2 regions of the Aurantimonas sp. NFXS3 genome follow, and region 1 is predicted to be linked to the other one. Evidence: predicted binding sites of a transcription regulator. Region 1 holds the regulator's gene; the other holds the start of a gene.
What was found. The regulator LexA, encoded in region 1, represses DNA repair genes until DNA is damaged. The targets are predictions, from matches to a motif close to TGTTCNNNNTGTGTTCNG.
Positions count from the first base shown of each region.

Region 1 (7,898 bases):
GCCTCGGGCAATTTCTCCCGCGCCCAGTTCCAGAATGCGCTCTACAACGCCCGGATCAGCGAGGCCGACTACATTCGCGGCCAGGAGAACCAGGCGGTGCGCAGCCAGATCGTGGACGCGGTCTCGGAAGGCATCGCCATTCCCGACGCCTTCTCCACGGCGCTCGGCCTCTACAATGGCGAGCGGCGCACGATCGAATACGTGACGCTGACCCCCGCCACCATCCCTCCCGTGGCCGACCCGTCGGACGAGGTTCTCGCGACCTATTTCCAGGAGAACAGCGAAACCTACGCCGCGCCGGAATATCGTTCGGTGGCCTACGCGGTGCTGACGCCCGAGGCGATGGCCGACCCGACGACGATCACCGACGAGGCGGTCGCGGCGGATTACGAGCAATACAAGGAGCGCTATACCACCGCCGAGCAGCGCCGGGTGCAGCAGATCGCCTTCCCCGACGAGGCGGCTGCGCAAGGCGCCAAGGCTGAGCTCGAGGCGGGCACCAGCTTTGCCGATGTCGCGAGCGAGGCCGGCCGCAGCGCCGCCGATATCGATCTCGGCCTCGTCACCCGGTCGCAGATTCCCGATGCGACGGTCGCCGAGGCGGCCTTCTCGCTCGCCGAGGGCGAAGTGTCGGACGTGGTCAGCGGCGCCTTCGGGCCGGTGCTTCTGCAGGTCACGGAAATCCAGCCGGAAACCGTGCAGACGCTGGAAGAGGTTTCCGACGAGATTCGCTCGGCACTGGCACTCGTGGCGGCCAGCGATACGGCCAACAGTGCCTACAACGCCTTCGAGGATGCCCGCGCCGGTGGCGCAACCTTCGCCGAAGCGGCGCAGAGTGCCGGCCTGACGGTGCAGACGATCCCGGCCGTCGACCGCGAGGGCAACGGCCCGGACGGCCAGCCCGTCGCCGAACAGCCGTCGGCGCAGGAATTCCTGCCCGGCGTCTTCGAGACCGAGCCCGGCCTCGACAATGTGCCGATCAACTTCCAGTCCAACGGCTACGTCTTCTATGACGTGATCAGCATCGACCCGGCCCGCGACCGCACCCTCGACGAGGTGCGCGACCGGGTGGTGGCCGACTGGAAGGCCGCCGAGACGGACAGGCAGCTCGCCGAGCGCGCCGAGCAGATGAAGACCGAGCTGCAGGCCGGCCAGAGCATGGCCGATGCGGCGGCCGCGGTCGGCGCGGAAGCCCGCACGGCAGCGGCGATCTCGCGCCAGTCCGGCGTGTCGGAACTCGGCCAGGCCGGCGTCAATGCGGCGTTCTCCGGCGGAACCGGCACGGTCGCCACGGCCGCTGGTCGCGAGGCCGGCTCGCAGATCGTCCTGCGCGTCGTCGAGGTTGCGCCCCCGGCTGACCCGGCGGCCAACGTCGCCGCCAACGAGCGCAGCCAGATGACCGGCATGCTGGAGAACGACATTCTGGAGACCTACGTGTCGCTGCTCCAGAACGACACCGCCATCGCCGTTCACCCGGCGGGCATCGAGCGGGCGAAGGCCCTGATCCGTTGAGCCAGAGCCTGAAACCCTTCATCGCCAAGGTCGCGGCGGGCGAGACGCTGGACCGCGCCGAGGCCGGCGAGGCCTTTTCGGTCATGATGTCCGGCGAAGCGACGCCGTCGCAGATCGGCGGCTTCCTGATGGCGCTGCGCGTGCGCGGCGAAACCGTCGACGAGATGGCCGGCGCGGTGGACGTCATGCGCGCCAACATGCTGCGCGTCGAGGCGCCGGCGGGAGCCGTCGACATCGTCGGCACCGGCGGCGACCACGCCGGCACGCTGAACGTGTCCACCTGCTCGGCCTTCGTTCTGGCCGGCTGCGGCCTTGTCGTCGCCAAGCACGGCAACCGTGCCCTGTCGTCCAAATCCGGCGCGGCCGATGTCCTGATGGCGCTCGGCGTCAATGTCGACCTGAAGCCCGACGCCATCTCGCGGGCCCTCGCGGATGCCGGCATCTGCTTCATGTTCGCGCCGACCCACCACGCCGCCATGCGGTTCGTGGGCCCGAGCCGCGTCGAGCTCGGCACCCGCACGATCTTCAACCTGCTCGGACCGATGTCCAACCCCGCTGGCGTCGGCAAGCTGCTCTTGGGCTCGTTCTCGCGGGAATGGCTGGTGCCGATGGCCGAGACGCTGCGCGCGCTCGGTACCGAATCCGCCTGGCTCGTCCATGGCGACGGTCTCGACGAGATGACGGTCTGCGGCACCACCGAAGTCGCGGCGCTGGAGAATGGCGAGATCCGCCAGTTCGCCATCGAGCCGGAGGATGTCGGCCTGCGCCGCTGGCCGCTGGCCGACATCAAGGGCGGCGACGCCGCGACCAACGCGACCGCCTTGCGTGCGGTTCTGGACGGGGCCGACAATGCCTATCGCGAGATCGTTCTTCTGAACGCGGCGGGCGCTCTGGTCATGTCGGGACATTCGGCCGATCTGCGCGAGGGCATCGCCAAGGCCGCCGACGCCATCGACAGCGGCCGCGCCCGCGCCGCGCTGGAGCGGCTGGCCGCGGTCACCCAGGCGATTGCGGGGGAAACCAAATGAGCGATATCCTGCAGCGGATCGAGGCCTACAAGCGCGAGGAGATCGCCGCCGCCAAGCAGCGGATCTCGCAGGCCGATCTCGAAGGCCAGTTCGCCGCCGTCGAGCCGCCGCGTGGCTTTGCGGCGGCGCTCGGCGCGCGCCACCGCGCCGGCGAGTTTGCGCTCATCGCCGAAGTGAAGAAGGCCAGCCCGTCCAAGGGCCTGATCCGCGAGGATTTCGATCCGCCCGCCCTCGCTGCCGCCTATGAGCGCGGTGGCGCCGCCTGTCTCAGCGTCCTCACCGACACGCCGTCCTTCCAGGGCGATCCGTCCTTCCTGACGGCGGCGCGCGCGGCGACCACCCTGCCCGCGCTGCGCAAGGATTTTCACTACGATACCTATCAGGTGGCCGAGGCCCGGGCCTGGGGCGCCGACGCGATCCTGATCATCATGGCCGCGGTCGACGACGCCCTCGCCCGCGACCTCGAAGCCGCGGCCATCGCCTATGGCCTGGACGTGCTGGTCGAGGTGCATGACGAGGCCGAGACCGAGCGGGCGCTTGCGCTCGCATCGCCGCTGCTGGGCATCAACAACCGCAATCTGCGCACCTTCGAGACCTCGCTGGACACCGCCGAGCGGCTCGCCGCCCTCGTGCCCGACGATCGCGTCCTGGTCGGCGAAAGCGGCATCTTCACCCATGCCGACTGCCAGCGCCTCGCCGGACACGGCATCCGCACCTTCCTCGTCGGCGAGAGCCTGATGCGTCAGGACGACGTCGAGGCCGCGACCCGCGCGCTGATCGGCGGCGATCCCGCCGTCACGGTGTCCGCATGAGCGATCCGCGCGACGTCACGCTGACCCATCTCGACGCCACCGGCGCCGCGTCGATGGTCGATGTCGGCGACAAGGAGCGCACGCGCCGCGTCGCCGAGGCCGAAGGCTTCGTGATGATGGAGCCGGCGACGCTCGACTTGATCCTGGCCGGCGAGGCCAAGAAGGGCGACGTCATCGGCATTGCCCGCATTGCCGGAATCATGGGCGCCAAGAAGACCCACGACCTGATCCCGCTCTGTCATCCGCTGATGCTGGAGAAGATCGGCGTCGAGATCACCGCCGAGCCGGCGCTGCCCGGCCTTAGGGTCACGGCGACGGCGCGGGTCGGCGGCAAGACCGGTGTCGAGATGGAGGCGCTGACCGCCGTCTCGGTTGCCTGCCTCACCATCTACGACATGGCCAAGGCGGTCGACCGCTCCATGACCATCAGCGGCATCCGCCTGCTGGCGAAATCCGGCGGCCGCTCCGGCGACTGGTCGGCGGACGCCGCGTCGTGAGTCTCATCCCCGTCGAGGAGGCCTATCGTCTCCTCGTCGAGGACGCCCGGCCCCTCGCCCGAACCGAGACGCTGCCGCTGCGCGACGCCTCGGGCCGCATTCTGGGCGCGGACCTCGCCTCGCTGCGCACCCAGCCGGCCTTCGACGCCTCCGCCATGGACGGCTACGCGGTCCGCGCCGCCGACCTCGGCGACGAAGCGCCCTTCCCCTCCCTGCGGCTCGTCGGCGAATCGGCCGCCGGCCACGCCTATGACGGCACGCTGCAGCCGGGCGAGACCATCCGCATATCCACCGGCGCGCCGGTTCCCGCTGGCGCCGACGCCATCCTGATCCAGGAGAACGCCCACCGTCGGGACAGCACGGTCACCGCGACGGCGCCGGTCGTCGTCGGCCAGCACATCCGCCCGGCGGGAATCGATTTCGCCGCGGGCACGCCGCTTCTCACCGCCGGCACCGTGCTGACCCCGGGCGCCATCGCGCTGGCCGCCAGCGGTGGTCATCCGTCGATCCCGGTACGCGGCCGGCCCCGCGTGGCGATCCTGGCGACCGGCGACGAACTCGTCCTGCCCGGCGAACCCATCGGTCCGTCGCAGATCGTCGCCTCCAACACCTTCGGTGTCGCCGCACTGGTGCGCGAGGCCGGCGGCCTGCCGCTGAATTGCGGGATCGCGCCCGACCGCGAAGCGGCCATCGATGCCCAGCTGACACAGGCGATCGCGGACGGCGCCGACATCTTCGTCACCATCGGCGGCGCATCGGTCGGCGACCACGATCTCGTCGGCAAGGTCTTCGCCGCTCATGGCGTCTCCCTCGACTTCTGGAAGGTGGCCATGCGACCCGGCAAGCCGCTGATGGCCGGCAGGCTGGGCGACATGCGGGTCGTCGGCCTGCCCGGCAACCCCGCCTCCTCCATGGTCGCCGCGACCCTGTTCCTGGCACCGCTGGTTCGGCGCCTCGCAGGCCGTCCCGCGCGTCCGCTGTACCGCCGGGGTATTCTCGCCGCGCCGATGCCGGACAATGGCGACCGCACGGATTTCGTGCGCGCCCGGATCGAACCGGACGGCGCCGGCCCACCCCGCATCGTGCCGTTGTCGCGGCAGGATTCCTCGCTGCTGTCGATCTATGCCGCGGCCGATGCGCTGCTCGTCCGCCCTGTCCGCGCCGCACCGGCCGAAGCGGGCGATCCCTGCGATTACGTCCCCCTGACGGCGCTGGAGCCACTTGCGGAACACAACTAGAACAGATAGGTTTGTTCAGGTTTTGTTTTGAGGAGTCGCCCGGATGCTGACGCGCAAGCAGCACGATCTTCTGGTCTTCGTGAACGATCGGGTGCGCGAGACTGGTGTGCCCCCGTCCTTCGATGAAATGAAGGACGCGCTGGACCTGCGGTCCAAGTCCGGCATTCACCGCCTGATCACCGCGCTCGAGGAGCGGGGCTTCATCCGCCGCCTGCCCAACCGGGCCCGCGCGCTGGAAATCCTGAAACTGCCCGAGTCGATTCAGGGCAACCGCCCGGCCCCAGTCGGGCGCACCGGCTTCAAGCCGAGCGTCATCGAAGGCAGCCGCGACGCGGCCCGGCCCGCACCCGCGGCTCAGCCGGCGCCGGCCAAGGCGTCCGCCTCGACGGCCATTCCTGTCATGGGGCGCATTGCCGCCGGCGTGCCGATCTCGGCCATCCAGCACAACACCCATTCCATCGTCGTTCCGCCGGATATGCTGGGCAGCGGCGAGCATTACGCCCTCGAAGTGAAGGGCGATTCGATGATCGAGGCCGGCATTCTCGACGGCGACACGGTGGTCATCCGCCGGGGGGACACCGCGACTCCGGGCGAGATCGTGGTCGCCCTCGTCGACGACGAGGAAGCGACGCTCAAGCGATTCCGCCGTCGCGGCGACACCATCGCGCTGGAGGCGGCAAATCCGGCCTATGAAACCCGGATCTTTGGCTCGGACAGGGTCAAGGTCCAGGGCAAGCTGATCGGCCTGATCCGCCGCTACTGACCGCTCCGGACGCGACGCGGTCGGCGCAGAACGGGTGATAGGGCCTCGCGACTTGCGCCCGAAGCGTTGAGGCCCGAAACCGGCTCGTCCTCGCTCAGGGCGCAGTCGTCGCGGTTCGGCCTGCGCTGGCCGAGCCGCCATTGCTGACGGTCGCCGACGCGGGTTGCGTGACAGGCACCTGCGGGTCCGGTGCAGCAGGCTTGCGCCAATATTCCGGCCAGGGCGCCAGCCGATGGACGTTCCAGCGTTCGGGTGGATCGCTGATTGCCTGCACGATGCGGGGCCGGCCTGTCGCCGCCTCCCGGCCGATCGCCAGCGAGCCGGTCCGCCGCAGCGTGCGCAGCGTCACCAGAGCCGCGCCGGACCGGCATTCGGCAAGCCGGATCGCCCGTGAGACGATGGCAACATCCGCCTCGTCGCAGGCATTGCCCGTGCGGGCATAATCCTCCGTCCAGACCACCCGCAGGCCGCCGCGCGTGGTGAAGCGGCAGTATTTGGCCGCGCACTCGGCGGGAATCGTCGCACGGATCCGCTCGGTGTCCGTGCCCCGCGGCGCCCGCGCCTCGAAGGCCCGCTCCCATTGTTCCGCGATGAAACCGCTGGGCCTTGCACGAAGGAAAGCAAGCTGGCCCTCCGCCGCGAGAGTCGCGACCTCCTTGCCGTCCTCGAAGATCAGCAGTTCCGGTGGGACCGTCCTGTCGGGCGCTGCGACGAATCCGGCGAGTGCCAGCGGCAGGCCAAGCCAGCGCAACCGGCTTGCCAGACAGGACGCGGTGAGGATCGCCGCCGTCAGCAGCAGAAGTCCCGATGCGGTCATGCGTCCGATCGCCTGGTCCGGCAGCCAGGCATAGACGTTGCGGGCGATCTCGAAGACGAGCCAGAGGCCGGCACCCATCGCCTGGAACGGCCAGGCGTCGAGCCCGAACGGAATCAGCAGCGTTCCCACCAGCGCCAGCGGCATGATCCACAGCGTGAACAGCGGCATGGTCAGGAGATTGGCGACGAAGCCGAAGGCCGCCATCCGGTGGAAGTGATAGGCGGCATAAGGCGCGGTCGCCGATCCCGCGAGAAGCGACGTGACCATGATCGCAGAGAGCGCGACGAGGATCTTGCCGGCGACGCCCCTATCCGTCTCGCGGCCGCGTTCGCGCCCTGCCCGCCATTGCGACAGGGCCGCATAGCCGCCGATCAGCGCCACGGTCGCCGCAAAGCTCATCTGGAAGCTGGCGGTCATCACCGCATGCGGAGCGACGAGGATGACGACGATGGCAGCGATCGCGACGTTGCGAAGCGTCAGGGCGGGGCGGTCGATCAGCACCGCGCCGAGCATGATCGCCAGCATGACGAAGGAGCGCTGGGTCGCGACATTGGCGCCCGAGATCGCCAGATAGATCGCCGCGACCACGAGCGCGACGATGGCGGCGATCTTCTTGGCCGGCAGGCGCAGCGAGATGGCCGGCACGAGCGACAGCGACGACCGCACGGCCAGCATGGCGAAGCCGGCGACGATCGCCATGTGCAGGCCCGAGATCGACAGGACATGGGCGAGCCCCGTGCCGCGCAGCCATTCGCGGGCATCGTCGGGGATACCGGCGCGCTCGCCGGTGATGAGGGCCGCGGCGATGGCGCCCTCGCGGCCTCCGATCACCGTGCTGATCCGCTCGGTCAGGGCGAGGCGCGTCTGCGTCTGCACATGCCGCAGTTCGGCCAGAAGGCCGCCTCCATCGCTGGTCGCCGTGGACGGCATCGGCTCGGCCTCCGGCGCGCCGAGCGAATAGCCATAGGCTCCGATCCCGGCGAAGAACGGCGCCATGGCAAAGTCGTAGCTGCCGGGAAAGGCCGGACCGGACGGCGGCCCGAGCCGAACGAGACCGCGATAGAGGCCGCCGGGCGCGATCGGTTCATGTCGGCTGCCGACGACGATGCGCACACGCTCCGGCGGTCGCGACAGGACCGGCCGCTCGGTTTCCGCGACGGCGATCACATAGCGATAGCGTCCGTCCTCTGTCCGCTCCCGTGAGACGACGGGTCCGGCGATGCGCACCGTG
Region 1 is NZ_JAGDDZ010000005.1:133,399-141,296, forward strand. It holds gene J3367_RS15030 (peptidyl-prolyl cis-trans isomerase) at 1-1,512, shown strand, start outside; gene trpD (anthranilate phosphoribosyltransferase) at 1,509-2,540, shown strand; gene trpC (indole-3-glycerol phosphate synthase TrpC) at 2,537-3,352, shown strand; gene moaC (cyclic pyranopterin monophosphate synthase MoaC) at 3,349-3,849, shown strand; gene glp (gephyrin-like molybdotransferase Glp) at 3,846-5,087, shown strand; gene lexA (transcriptional repressor LexA) at 5,131-5,850, shown strand; gene J3367_RS15060 (ComEC/Rec2 family competence protein) at 5,945-7,898, opposite strand, start outside.

Region 2 (7,898 bases), on a different contig from region 1:
GCGAGCGTCGTGGTGGGCACCCATACCCATGTGCCGACCGCCGACCACCAGGTCCTCGTCGGCGGCACCGCCTACCAGTCCGATGCCGGCATGTGCGGCGACTACGATTCCTCGCTGGGCATGGAGAAGGAGGAGCCGCTGAACCGCTTCGTCACCAAGGTGCCGCGCGGCCGCTTCGACGCCGCGCAGGGGCCGGCGACCATCGCCGGGCTGGCGGTGGAGATTTCCGACCGCACGGGGCTGGCCGAAAAGGTCGCGCCGGTGCGCATCGGCCCGCGGCTCGCCGAGGCGGTGCCGGACTTCTGGTAAGGCGTTCGCCGCGAACGCACGGCGCCGGCCTCAGACGCCGGCAAGGACGATGACCGTCGGCGTCTTCGGCAGGCTGCGCATGGAGATGGTGAGGCTGGGCTCGGTCCGCCGCTCCACGGCGAAGCCGGGCATGCGGTCGAGGAAGCGCTCGATCGGGCCGGCGAAGCGATGCATCGGCAGGACGATGGACGAGCGCAGCCGGTCGGCGATCTCGCCCATGCCCTCCTGGCTCATGGTCATGCCGCCATCCACCGGCACCATCAGGACGTCGAGCCGGCCGATGCGGGCGTAATCCTCGTTGGTGAGCTGGTGGTGCAGATGGCCGAGATGGCCGATGCACAGGCCCGCCACCTCGAAGATGAAGATCGAATTGCCGTCCGCCTCCATGCCGCCGAAGGCGCGGATGTCGGTCGGCACGTTGCGCACATAGAGGTCGCCGACGGTCAAGGCATGCTCTGCCGGGCCGCCCTCCGGGTTCCAGCCGAGCAGCACATGCGGGATCGCCGGGTCGGGATAGGGCGTGTTGTGGGACGAATGCGCCTTGTTCATCGTGACGATGTCCGGCATCGCGCCGCCCGCAAAGCCGGCATAGTCGGTGGCCGCCACCACCCCGCCGGGGCTCTCGATCAGATAGGTCGCGTGGGAGACATAGGTGATGGTCACCTCGTCCGACGTCGCGGCGAAGCGCCGGGCGGCCGGGCTGTCCATCGCGACATAGGTTGCCCCCGGCAGGCTCTCGGCCATGGCGATGCAGGTGCTCGGCACCATCTGGGCGGCGGCCGGGGCGGGCGCCAGGGCGAGGCCGGCGAGAAGCGCGGCAAGGGCGACGAGGCGGTTCATGGGCAGGCTCCGGGTCGGCGGGACGGGCGGGTCAAGCGGGTCAAAGATTGACGCCGCCGGGTTCGGCAGGCGTGTCGGGCGCCTCGGGCACGATCATCGCGCGCTCCTTGAGGAAGGGATGGATCGCCACGGCCTCGCGCAGCTGGGCCTGGGCGAGACGGAAGCGGCCCTGGCGCATCAGGATGATGGCGCGGCCGGACATGGCGGCGAAGTGCTTCGGCTCCAGCGCGATGGCGCGGTCGACATCGGCCAGCGCCCCGTCGAAATCCTCCTGCAGGAAGCGCACGAAACCCCGCTGGTTGAAGGCCTCGGCATAATCGGGGGCGGCCGCCACGGCGGCGTCGAGAAGGGCGCGGGCGCCGGCGAAATCGTAGCTGCCGCGCCGATCCATGGCCTCTTCGACGAGGCGGCGGGTGGCGGCATCGGGCGCGGCTTGCATCCAGTGCCGCCAGATGGCGCTTTCGGCGGCGAGACCCTCGGCCTCGGTGGCGGCGTTCTTCAGCGCGGCGAACAGATGGGTTTCGGTGGGGCGAAGCGCGGGCTCGGCTTCGGCCGGCGCGGCGCGGTCATTGCCCGGCGCGGCGGTGTCGCCCAGGGCCGGGACGGCCGCGGCGAGGACGAGGGCCGCCCAGAGGGCGTAGCGGAACAGCGCAGCGCGATATCGCATGGTCGCGTTCTCCCCTGACCGTCGGCGCGGCAGCAGCAGGGGCGATCGGGCGCCGACGCTTCGAGGCTACCCCGCCGGCGCCAGAAGCGAAATCAACATGGCGTCATCACGCGGCGGTCGCCGGCCGGCAACGCGCAGGAGGGGACGCGGGAGCGGGCTGCGAGGCGTCTATGCGCCGTCGGCGGGTCGGACCATCTCCTGCCAGCGTGCGATCAGCGCGGCGAAATTGTCGGCCGGCGCTCCGGGATAATCGAGTTCGTCGGGGCCGATGGCGACGAAGGGCTGGCGCGAGGCGGTCCAGATGTGGCCGGCGGGAACCAGCCAGCTGGTGTCGTCGAGGGTGCCGGCCTTGATGTTGACCCGGCCGGGATTGCCTTGCGAGCGGTGCTGGATGCGCACGCCGCAATCGGGGCAGAAATCGCCGAGCCGCACCGCGCCGCTGTCGGCCATGCGCCGGGTCGTCGCCATCTCGCCGCGGATGACGAGGCTGGCGGGATCGACGCGCAAGCTCTCCCCATAGGCGCTGGAGGTCTGCCGCTGGCACTCGGTGCAATGGCACAGATAGAAGACCTGCGGCGCGGCACGGATCTCGTAGCGCACCCTGCCGCACTGGCAGCCGCCGGTCAGCGGCAGGGCCGGAAGGGTGGTCCGGCGGGGCGCGGAAGCTTCGGGGGCGTCGGACATGGGAAACCTCGTTCTGGACGTTTGCCGCCCGATTTTTTATATGTCGCGCAATTCTTCCGCATTGAAAGACAGGTTCGCCATGGCCGGCCATTCACAGTTCAAGAACATCATGCATCGCAAGGGCCGCCAGGACGCGGTCCGATCGAAGATGTTTTCCAAGCTCGCCCGCGAGATCGTGGTGGCGGCCAAGTCGGGCCTGCCGGACCCCTCGATGAACGCGCGGCTGCGACTGGCGATCAACAACGCCAAGGCGCAGTCGATGCCGAAGGACAACATCGACCGGGCGATCAAGAAGGCCTCGGGCGGCGATTCGGAGAATTATGACGAGGTCCGCTACGAGGGCTACGGCCCGGGCGGCGTCGCCATCATCGTCGAGGCGCTGACCGACAACCGCAACCGCACCGCCTCCAACGTGCGCTCCTGCTTCACCAAGGCCGGCGGCTCGATGGGCGAGACCGGCTCGGTGTCCTTCATGTTCGATCATGTCGGCGAGATCGTCTATCCGCTGTCGGCCGGCGACGCCGACACGGTGATGGAAGCGGCGATCCTGGCCGGCGCCGACGACGTGATCTCCGACGAGAACGGCCACACCATCATCACCGCCTTCGAGGATATCGGCGACGTGTCGACGGCGCTCGAGGAGTCGCTGGGCGAGGCCGAAAGCGTGCGCCCGACCTGGCGGCCGCAGACCGGCACGCCGGTGGACGAGGACAAGGCCGAGAGCGTGATGCGGCTGATCGGCAACCTCGACGACGACGACGACGTGCAGAACGTCTACGCCAATTTCGAGGTCGACGACGAGGTGATGGCGAAGCTGTCGGCCGCCTGAAAACCGGGCTGATCGCCCATCCTTGACATGCGTCGGGCTGCGGTGCCGCAGCTCGACCGGTCGCTTCTGCGTGGCGTGGCCGCGGTGGCCGTGCCGAGGGCGAATGGCGCCGTCCGTCCGCCCGAGCTTCCCTCACGACTGCGTGTTCTGAGGCGCCGTTCACCCGCAACCCCCGGCCTTCCGGGCCTGGCTGCGTTAACCATTTGTTAACGATTAACGAGACGTCCCCTTAGGGAAAGTCCTACATCGACGTGGGAAACAGGAACCACGTCATGCAGATTTCCGCCTATCTCGGGGCCCTTCGTCGTCGCTCCGACCCCTATGTCGACACCACCAGCCTGGAATTCCAGTTCCGCGCCAAGCGGTTCGTGCGCATCCGCCGCCTGATCGACGCCGTTCTGGCCGAGCAGGAGCGCTGCGAGATCATCGATCTCGGCGGCACCGAAAAATACTGGGCGGTCGCTGGCGACTATCTCGAGAGGCGCCAGGGCCGTGTCTTCGTCACGCTGGTCAATACCGAGCCCCAGGTCGTGGCGCGCCCCGAGCAGTTCCGCGCCGTGCGGGAGAGCGCCAGCGACCTGACGCTGTTCGACGGCCAGGGCTTCGATCTGGCCCATTCCAACTCGGTGATCGAGCATGTCGGCTCGCGGGCCAACATGCGGGACTTCGCCCTCAACATGCGCCGGCTGGCACCACGCTATTACTGCCAGACGCCGAATTACTGGTTTCCGTACGAGCCGCATTTCCGCACCGCCGGCTTCCAGTACCTGCCCAAGGCGGTCCGGGTCGCCATGCTGCAGCGCTTCGCGCTCGGCTTTTTCGACCGCATCGACGATGTCGAGGACGCACGCAACGTGGTGCGCGACCACGATCTGATCGGCCGGCGGCAGATGGCGGCGTTCTTCCCGGATGGCGAGATCTCCTACGAGACCGTCCTCGGCTTGCGCAAATCGGTGATCGCCACCCGGGACGCGGGCGCCCGGGACGCCTAGCTCCCGGTTCGCCGCCCGCCGCCCAGGGCCATCCGACGGTGAAGTAGAACGCACGGGCTGAGCGAGTTTCAAAAGCAACCGGCACCCGTATGGATGGGCAGCGTCAGACTGTGTCGCGCGTTCTGGAACAATGGCGCATCCTCTCCGTTGGTTCGATGAATTCCAACGCCAGAGAGGAGGCTCATATGAAGTATATTGCAGCCACTGCGACCGCCATCATCTTGGCCGCGACGCCCGCGATCGCGCAGGACACTGCCGGCACACCGGCCACGACGCCGATGGCCTCGGAAGATACTGCAGCGACCGACTGGGCGCAGCTGATCCGGACCCGGGACATCGTGGGTGGCGCCGTCTACACGACGAACGAAGCCTATGACGAGGGCTCCTGGGGCGACCGGGACGACTACGCCTGGGGCCGTTCGGGCTATGACGCGGTCGGCAGCGACTGGAACCAGATCGGCGAGATCGAGGACGTGGTCCTGGACCGGTCGGGCAACCTTGCCGGCGTCGTCGCCGAAGTGGGCGGCTTTCTCGACATAGCCGACAAGCACGTCATGCTGCGGGTTGGCGACGTGGATCTCGTCCCGGTCGACGACCAGTCCTACGCGTTCATCACGCGGTTCTCCGAGGAAGAGCTCGAAGGCCGTCCGGGCGTCGACGAAGCCTGGTGGAACTGAGGCGTCTCGCCTGACCGGCGACGCTTGAGCCGGAGCTGATCCGGTGCAATCCGAAGGCCCGTCGCGGGAAACCGCGGCGGGCCTCGTTCATGGAGCGCTCCGTTTCGGTGAGGGAACGACGCCCCGCGCGCTTTGAGCTGTGCGGCTTCCACGTGACCAAGCCCGTTTCGTTTTTGGTTTGTTCACTTTTCGTCTTCTCAATAGCACCTGATTCGGCTAGTCGGAGAGGGTTAACGAAGTGTTGCAGGAGCGGACCATTCGCATCATCGGCATCGATCCCGGCCTGCGCCGGACCGGCTGGGGCATCGTCGAGACGCTCGGCAATTCGCTGCGGTTCGTCGCCAGCGGCACGGTGATGTCGGACGGCAAGATGGATCTCGCCTCGCGGCTGCGCACGCTCTACGAGGGGCTGACCGACGTGATCCACGCGCAGCAGCCCGACGAGGCCGCGGTGGAACAGACCTTCGTCAACAAGGACGCCGTCGCCACCTTGAAGCTCGGGCAGGCCCGCGGCATCGCCATGGTGGTGCCGTCGCTGGCCGGGCTGCCGGTCGCCGAATATGCGCCCAACGCTGTGAAGAAGGCGGTGATCGGCGTCGGCCATGGCGAGAAGAAGCAGATCCACATGATGGTGAAGGTGCTGATGCCCAAGGCGACCTTCGACACGGACGACGCCGCCGACGCACTGGCGATCGCCATCTGCCACAGCCATCATCGCCAGTCGGCCCAGTCGCGGGCGCTTTTGGCCGGCCTGTGAGGGTGCGCGCCAATCCGTCCGCCCGTCGCGGCCCGCGCCCGGCGCTGCCAGCCGGGACTGTCGGCGAGGATGCGCCGATCGTGGTAAGCGACGGCGCGGGCATGCCTTGCCGCAGACCCGCCTTCGATTCCCACCGCCTGGAGACGCATTCGTGATCGGCAAACTGAAGGGCACCGTCGACGAGATCGGCGAGGACCACGTGGTCGTCGACGTCCACGGCGTCGGCTATGTCGCCTTTTGCGGCGCGCGCACCCTGGCGGCGCTGCCGGGCGAGGGCGAGGCGGTGGTGCTGTTCATCGACACCTATGTGCGCGAGGACATGCTGCGGCTCTACGGCTTTGCGACGCGGGCTGAGCAGGACTGGTTCCGGCTGCTGCAGATGGTGCAGGGCGTCGGCGCGCGGGTGGCGCTGGCGGTGATCGGCACGCTGTCGGCCGGGGATCTCGCCAATGCGGTGGCGTTGCAGGACAAGGCGATGGTGGCGCGCGCGCCCGGCGTCGGGCCGAAGGTCGCCGCGCGGATCGTTGCCGAGCTGAAGGACAAGGCGCCGGCCTTCTCGGGCGCCGGCAGCGACGAGAGCCTGGGACTGAAGCGCGACATCGGCGGCGGCACAGCCGCCGCGCCGGTGGCCGATGCGGTCTCGGCGCTGGTCAATCTCGGCTATCCGCGCGACCAGGCGGCCGAGGCCGTGGCGAAGGCGCTGAAGGATGCCGGCGAGGCGCCGGACAGCGCGAAGCTGATCCGGCTGGGGCTGAAGGCGCTGAGCCGCTGAGGCGGCGAATGGCGCCGCCGGGGCCGGGGACGGATCGCCGGCCGGCCGGTTTTGACATGACGGCGCCGAACGGCCATTGCGGAACCTGCCCGCGACCGGCCGCGCCTCTGGTCTTGCAGGCAGATTGTCCCATCGCGACGGAACGGCCCTTATGAGCGACGCCCGCCTGATCACTCCCGAGAAGCACGGCGAGGACATCGACGCGACCCTGCGGCCGCAGCGACTGGACGATTTCGTCGGCCAGGCGGCGGCGCGCGCCAACCTCAAGATCTTCATCGAGGCGGCGAAGAATCGCGGCGAGGCACTGGATCACGTGCTGTTCGTCGGGCCGCCGGGGCTCGGCAAGACGACGCTGGCGCAGATCATGGCCAAGGAGCTTGGCGTCAATTTCCGCTCGACCTCGGGCCCGGTGATCGCCAAGGCCGGCGATCTGGCGGCGCTGCTGACCAATCTGGAAGAGCGCGACGTCCTGTTCATCGACGAAATCCACCGGCTGAGCCCGGCGGTGGAGGAAATCCTCTATCCGGCGATGGAGGATTTCCAGCTCGACCTGATCATCGGCGAGGGGCCGGCGGCGCGTTCGGTGAAGATCGACCTGTCGAAATTCACCCTGGTCGCGGCGACGACGCGGCTGGGGTTGCTGACGACGCCGCTGCGCGACCGTTTCGGCATCCCGGTGAGGCTGAATTTCTACACGGTGGCGGAGCTGGAGCATATCGTCACCCGCGGCGCGCGGCTGATGCGGCTGCCCATGGCCGAGGACGGCGCCCGCGAGATAGCCCGGCGGGCCCGCGGCACGCCGCGCATCGCCGGCCGGCTGCTGCGCCGGGTGCGCGACTTCGCCGACGTCGCCGGCGCGGAGACCGTGGACCGCAAGGTGGCCGACGAGGCGCTGTCGCGGCTGGAAGTGGACAGTCTCGGCCTCGACCAGCTCGATCGGCGCTACCTGGAGCTGATCGCGATGAATTTCGGCGGCGGGCCCGTGGGCATCGAGACCATCGCCGCGGCGCTGTCGGAACCGCGCGACGCCATCGAGGACATCGTCGAGCCGTATCTCCTGCAGCAGGGCTTCCTGCAGCGCACCCCGCGCGGGCGCCTGCTCACCCAGCGGGCTTTCGCCCATCTTGGGCTGGCGGTGCCGAGCACCTATCAGGGATCGCAGGCGAGCCTCTTCGAGGACGGCGCCGACGCCGATTGAGGCGGGCGGTTCAGGCCGAGGCCGGGTGGTGCCCGGTGTCCAGCCGCGCCATGCGCTCGCCATCGGGCACCGGATAGGCGAGGCGATGGGCCGGATGGTCGAGGGTCGCGGCCAGATGCGCGGCGCGGGTCTCGACCACGGCGAGGGCGGCGCCGTCGAGGCCGAGACGCGCG
Region 2 is NZ_JAGDDZ010000001.1:590,271-598,168, forward strand. It holds gene J3367_RS02620 (TIGR00282 family metallophosphoesterase) at 1-309, shown strand, start outside; gene J3367_RS02625 (MBL fold metallo-hydrolase) at 340-1,149, opposite strand; gene J3367_RS02630 (tetratricopeptide repeat protein) at 1,190-1,816, opposite strand; gene J3367_RS02635 (GFA family protein) at 1,985-2,500, opposite strand; gene J3367_RS02640 (YebC/PmpR family DNA-binding transcriptional regulator) at 2,580-3,329, shown strand; gene J3367_RS02645 (SAM-dependent methyltransferase) at 3,602-4,321, shown strand; gene J3367_RS02650 (PRC-barrel domain-containing protein) at 4,507-4,998, shown strand; gene ruvC (crossover junction endodeoxyribonuclease RuvC) at 5,237-5,755, shown strand; gene ruvA (Holliday junction branch migration protein RuvA) at 5,907-6,527, shown strand; gene ruvB (Holliday junction branch migration DNA helicase RuvB) at 6,679-7,725, shown strand; gene J3367_RS02670 (DUF2254 domain-containing protein) at 7,736-7,898, opposite strand, start outside.
Region 2: ruvC (crossover junction endodeoxyribonuclease RuvC) is a predicted target of LexA. The motif match lies at 5,167-5,184, and genes of this name have one in related genera.